2 regions of the Paenibacillus sp. FSL H7-0714 genome follow, and region 2 is predicted to be linked to the other one. Evidence: predicted binding sites of a transcription regulator. Region 2 holds the regulator's gene; the other holds the start of a gene.
What was found. The regulator LexA, encoded in region 2, represses DNA repair genes until DNA is damaged. The targets are predictions, from matches to a motif close to CGAACATATGTTCG.

Region 1 (3,406 bases), 1.5 Mb from region 2:
GCACCAGGAGCAAGCTCCATACCGGCGTTCTCAAGCACAGAGCGTTCGCCTTCCGAGAGAATTCCATCCTCCTTAAACTGCGCAGGCACAACACCTTCATTAAATCCAAGCAAAAAAGCGTATTTAACTCCCGTTGGTCGAGTCCGATCCATGTTACCAACCAGTACTTGATCAAGCGCGGGAGGAACAAGTCCCATCTTAAGCTCAGCAAGTCCTGTCTCTAGGACTCCGGTGAACACATCAAATTCAAGTCTCTCGTTGCCCATCATCTCGACGATCTGATCTAGCAGATCAAGCACTGCACCCCACAGCTGACTATGTTCTCTAGCCTTCTCGGGTTGCCCCTTCTCCATAGCACCGACACTAAGTTTCTCCAGCTTTCGGGCAACATCCGTCTCATCAAGCAGCTTGTACACTGCGGTACATAGTTCAAGGCCGCTTCTACTCTTCTGTATCCGTTTCTCAAAAGCAAATAGAGGACCCGTTATACTAGCACGGCATCGCTCCATTGTAGCAAGCAGTTCTTCATCCATCTGTCTGCCGCCTTCCAGCGACAAGCTAGGAATCCCTTTCCATGAACGGCCATCCGTCCAGCGATACCCTTGAATCCCACAAGCCAGCACATAATTCTCTAAGGCGTCCATATCCTCACGCGTAATACTACCGTCCAGCGGTAGCAAAAGCTCTGTCTTTACACAGCGGAATACATCCTCGAAGCGCCAGCGTCGACGCACCACATCCAATGCGGAACGTACAAACTCTACCAATGGATGGTGCAGCTCATTTACCTTCTGATCCAGAAAAAAAGGTACTCCGTAATCTTGGAACAACGGTTTAATCAGTTGCTCGTAATCTCCAATATTACGCATCAATACGGCCATTTCACCATATTTTGCACCTTCATCTCGCGCCAGTCTGATCATTTCACGCAGTGCTCCCTCAACCTCTGCTCTGTGAGAAACTGCTGCGCCTATAGATATCGCTTCATTTGCCAGTTCATCTGCACCCATCCAGACCTTTCGGCGGTCATATCCCCTTTCGAGATGAGCAAGAACAGGACTTTCTTCAAAACGCGGAAGAACCGCTGGCTCCAGAAGCTCGTCCCACACATCAATGCCTAGCTCTTCAGCTATTCCACGCAGTTTAATGTAAGTAACCGCAGTTGGGTGAAACAATTCAAGCTCATTCAACTGATCTCCATAGGGATACGAACGATCAAGTGTAAGGGACACGGTCAGCTTCGATGCTTGCTGCATCAATTCACGAAGCACTACGAATTCCTGCGGGGTAAAGCCGTGGAACCCATCTACCCAAATCTCCGCCCCGCGAATGTAAGAGGAATCAGGAATATGCTCAGCTAGTTCCGCTAAACGATCCTCTTCGTCGATATAGAGGCGTGACATTTCCTTCTCTAAATCGCTGAATACCAGCTGTAAATCATCCAGCTTGCCTTCAAGAATAGGACTTCTTGCAATAGCGCCTCGCATTGCGGATAACTGCTCCTCTAAATCAGAGGAAGCCAAGCAGCAACGCTTCATCTCCGTATGCAGTTGATTCAACCGTTCGACAAAACCCGGTCTGTCGGCAGAGGCACCGAATAATTTCAGTTCCTCTTTACGGCGACTGATGATTTTGTAAATCAACATCTTTTTACCCTCTTCACTGATCGGCAGACTAGCGCTGCCTCCAGTTTCCTGTTTCACTCGATAGGCAAGCCGAGAAAAGCTCAGTGTCTGCGCCCGAATGCTTCCCTTCACATTCCCTACGGTCAAAAGCCCCCGTTCTGCTCCAAAGGAACCTTGTTCCGGTACAAGAATAATGATCGGCGCGCCAAAAGGCTCCTTCTCTAATGAAGAAGAAATAGACTCCCATATTTTTGTTGTCTTGCCACTACCAGAGCGGCCTAGTAAAAAGGTTACCGACATAAATGATAGACTCCTTCCGTAGCGGAGAAAATGTATATGATACAAGGTGAAATACTCACCGTTTGATAATGTTCAAATGAAAAAGTTCAGTCGTTCCTCGTCCCCTCAGTATAACATAGCTGCACATATCAGAACATGCGTTTGCTAGTATTTTCTAATGATTTACAATAAAAAAGCTACGAAGTAAACAGCAACTATTGTATTTTGGTGAGTTGCTGTTTAGTATTTCTAGTTTGTTAAGCAAGAAACGTGATTCCTTAATCAAAAAAAGCCGCTAAATTAGCGACTTTCAATCAAACATTTTTCTTTTCCTTCTTAATGAACAGTTGTATCTGATAATCCCACTGCAATATTCCAGTCACAATAATGTTATGAAGAACAAAATCTGGACACACATCGTATTCCGTCTTTGCCCTTTCAAGTAAACTTTGTAATACAGCATTCTTATTCTCTTCGGTACAAATTGCACACAGATAGTCCCCTTCTGGTAGCACAGTCAGCCCCTCTAAAGACGGATATTTCAAGCAAACAGCAAATAATCGTGTTATTCCTTCAGTCGTGAACATTCCTGCCATATCTTCAAACAGAAATTGTGAATGCAGAGACGTTTCAATTTGTTGATAGAAATGTCTGTGATAGTCCCATAAATTCTTAAGTGTGGGGCTTTCCATTTTATTCGAAAGCATAATTACCCTTTCCTCTATGTGTCTGACAAAGTAATTTTCACTTTGACTATAACCGTCGTGGAACTTATTTTCATAATGTAGATAGGCACGTTTAATTTTCGATTTTGCATAATGCAGACGAGCAATTTTATCGTCTGCTCTTTTTTCTGCTTGTTTTAGAAATGCAATTACTTTAGAGAGATCATTCTGCTGCAAAATATCTTTAATATCCATTAAAGTAAGATCCATTGCTTTGAGCAGTTCAATGGTTTGCAGCTTTACGAGCTCCTGCTCGGAATAGTATCGATATCCCGACAATTCATCTTTATGGCATGGCTTGACTAATCCAATACGATCATAGTGCCGTAAGGTCTCAGTGGTCATCTCTACGATCTCTGCTGCTTGCTTAATTGTAAAATAGTTGTTCATATCTACCCTCTTGACCTTTTTGTAACACAAAAGTTTATGATGATTAAAACATATGCGACTGATAAACGCAACGAAATACAAAATGAATTTATTACCAGAGAGGAAGGCAAATATGAAGAACTAAATCATGTATCAAAGGATTATCAAACATGTATTGCTGTCTATGCAGTCATATTGGTATGGTTGGCTGACAGATCCTACTTTAGTGACTATCATTTTGTGTATTTATTCCAATCCAACCCTTGCAACATATTTGGGTAGACTTTTTCAAGATCATTATGTTCAACTCTAATGCTTTGTTGCATATCGGAACTTGTCTGCATAGCAGCTTAAGATTGGCATTCGTAGGACTGGCTATATTTAAAAGAAAAATGATTTAACAAAGGA
Region 2 (3,406 bases):
GGATACGATCGACCTGAAGAACGCATGTAATTGTTGGACTTGGGAGTAAGCTTCTTTGTACTGATTATCGGATTGTTGAATGGGCAGTAAGCCTGGCAAGAAGGAAATACTATACACAGGTATTTCATTGCTGTTCATGTATATTTTAAGCGTAAGTTCCTCGATAACATCAGCCTCTTCGTCACCGCTATTAACCACATTAATATCCGCACTTGAAGCAGTTGATTTACTGTTTTGTTGTCGTTTAGATACTTTTGAAAGGGTTAGTGCGTTAACAACAATCTCTGATCCCATTATATTGTCGAACGAGTATAGCTTTGCTATTGCTTTTTTGCTTGTTTTCGGATTGCTGGTACCTATTGCTATTTTTTTATAAGGTTCATTAAGGGCGATCAAGTGCGATTGATTGGGCGGAATGAATGTTTTGGTGAATATAATATTAAAAGATGAGGTTGCGTTTAACAGCTTAGAAAGTTCAGAAGAAGTAGATAGTTTTTTTAATTCTATAAAAACGGCACTTAGAATTAAGATTCCTCCTACAATGGCAAACATATACATCAAGAAAATCAGCATGTAATCACACCTCCAAAGATCTCAGAAGAGCAAGATTTATTGCTTATTGAAAGATATGCCTGAATTCTCTCTACTAGTATCTGTTAAGAGCGAAAATCGTGGGAATTTAGGAAACGACTACTGATTAGAAAAAGAGAAAGCACCCAGAGATCTGCCGATTTTGCGAGCTGAGTGCAAAATTGGGGCAACTGCTGGAGTGCTTTGTTGAGAGCTTTTTAAAATAAATATGTCAAAATCATAAGAAATTGAAGGCTGTGATTTGATCGGTATAAACAATTAGCTGTTTGTATTCGATCGGAGATTCATAGTGAATATAGGGTCTTACAGAAACATCATTAAGGACTACAAAGTTATAGCTGAAATTTTTATCGGGATGTTCCGCACCTAAATAAGATATGTATTCATCTACAATGACATCATCCATTAGAGATTTTAAGTCGAAAACATCCTCTTTATTGGAGGTGGAAGGGGAGATGGTCCCTTGAATACTGCCGAATGAGGTGAGTAAATTTACTTTTTTTCCACTCGCTTGATCGTTATTTAACAATAAGCCAGAGAGTTTAACAAGTGCATCGACTTTAAAATCGACGAGGGTTCTAATTTTTGAGTTGTTCAAAACGAGACACTTCCTTTCAATTTGAAATCCTGTTAACATTATTCGACATATAACCACATAATTCCTATTAGGTCATCAAAAATACATAAATACAAACACGCCCCCTCCATTGAACCATGAGTGAGGCGTGTTTATCTATAGAGATAGATTTAATTCCTGATCGTTACTCGTGTTCCAATCGGTACAATCGCAGCTAGTGCTAACACATCTTCATTGTACATACGAATACAACCATGGGATACTTCGTGCCCTATGGATGAGGGATCATTATTTCCATGTATCCCATAATGAGGCTTAGATAGACCCATCCAAAAGACCCCAAATGGACCACCTGGATCGGGTTGTTTGTTAATGATTGTGAATTCACCGAGTGGTGATTGAGTTAACATTTTACCGATTCCGACTGGGAAGCCCCTGATCACAATGTCGTTATCAAGAAGATAAAGCATACGCTGCGTCAGATCAACTATAATCCGGTAATTTGGCATTGTGCAACACTCCTTTCTAATTAAGATATGAGGAGGATGCCTAAACGGTTATTCATTAAAAATGGTCATTTTAGCCTATGAGAACAAATGTTCTGTAATTGATAAATGGAGTTTGATAACAATAAAAAAGCTGTTCTGCATTTGCAGAACAGCTTTTTTTAAAAAATAAAAGAAAGTATATATTATACGATATACCCTATCCTTATACTTCTCGTAGAAACGGATACCGTCCTAAAGGACGGTATCCGTTTTCGCTTGGTAGGAGTGCATACTTAGTGGATATCTCGAAATAATCCGATAACTCTGCCGAGAATGGTCACGCGATTAAGGCGAAGAGGCTCGTACGCCGGATTCTCCGGCTGAAGACGTATATGATCACGTTCTTTATAAAAAGTCTTAACGGTTGCTTCATCTTCTTCGGTCATAGCTACAACGATATCTCCGTTATCAGCCGTTTGTTGTTGACGAACAATAACATAGTCGCCATTCATAATCCCAGCTTCGACCATACTGTCACCTTGAACCGATAACATAAATACTTTGTTATCTCCAACATAGTGAGTTGGAAGCGGGAAGTAGTCTTCAATATTCTCAGTAGCAGTGATAGGAACCCCGGCGGTAACCTTACCTACGACAGGAATGCGAGCGACGGTTTGCGCGAAATGATGGACATTCTCGGAATCCTCTTGGCCAAGCAATTCTATCGCACGAGGCTTCGTTGGATCTCGACGGATAAGTCCCTTCTTCTCTAGCCGATCTAAATGACCGTGAACTGTGGAGCTGGAAGCAAGACCAACAGCTTCTCCAATCTCCCGGACGGAAGGAGGATAACCCTTGCTGCGGACTTCGCTACGTATAAATTCCAGGATCGCCAGCTGGCGACTTGAAATCTTTGACATTGGAATCAACCCCATATAGTAATGTTTGGGAAAATTATAACATAGAACTACCGTTCGCACAAACATAAGTTCTAACTATTATAAATATTAATTCGAAAGAGTTAATAAATGGTAGTCTTGTATTGATTGCGTTTCCTTCATCTAAACGATAAGAGTGATTCTTTATATGAAGAATATGGTAAATATTAACCTCTGAAAAAAAAGAGAACAATTGTTCTAAAATAGTATTGAACAAAACACATGTTCGTGTTATTATAATTTCAAAAGTAAGAACAAGTGTTTGGAGGATGATATTCATGTTAAAATACAGTACATACCGTAGCATCTACGATAAAGCCCCAGTGGTTGAATCTTTAGGACATAATCCTATTACCCGTTATTCAGCTCAGATTAAAGAGATTACAGAGCTTTTGCTTGAAGGCTTGATGCGTTTGTTCCGTAGAGATTTTGTTATTAAACTGACATTGATCATCGTGCTCGTACTATCAGGACTTACAGTAGTAGGTAATGTATTTGCAGGATCTACTACTTTAATGAAGGATGAGAAGCGCGTAGTGGTTGAACGTGGAGATACACTTTGGAGTATTGCTCTTGAGAATAAACCTTCTGATATGAAAACGGCTGTATATATAGAAGGAATTAAAAAATCCAATGGCATTAAAGGTAGTCAGATTAATGCTGGAGATATTCTCACTTTACCTATATATTAATATTCTAAGAACATAATAAGAGGACATGAAGAGCTTGCAGGGAGTAAACCTTGACAAGCTCTTTTTCTCATGGCAGAGTTAGAATTAATTTATAAGGGGAGGGAAAGTTTTGAATATTGA

Region 1: addB (helicase-exonuclease AddAB subunit AddB) is a predicted target of LexA. The motif match lies at 2,056-2,069, and genes of this name have one in related genera.

Annotation. Positions count from the first base shown of each region.
Region 1 is NZ_JBBOPT010000001.1:5,517,571-5,520,976, forward strand. It holds gene addB (helicase-exonuclease AddAB subunit AddB) at 1-1,925, opposite strand, end outside; gene NST34_RS24735 (MerR family transcriptional regulator) at 2,219-3,019, opposite strand.
Region 2 is NZ_JBBOPT010000001.1:4,028,894-4,032,299, reverse strand. It holds gene NST34_RS17930 (hypothetical protein) at 1-573, opposite strand, end outside; gene NST34_RS17925 (hypothetical protein) at 809-1,189, opposite strand; gene NST34_RS17920 (L,D-transpeptidase) at 1,339-1,677, opposite strand; gene lexA (transcriptional repressor LexA) at 1,950-2,576, opposite strand; gene NST34_RS17910 (LysM peptidoglycan-binding domain-containing protein) at 2,873-3,286, shown strand; gene NST34_RS17905 (DUF896 domain-containing protein) at 3,396-3,406, shown strand, end outside.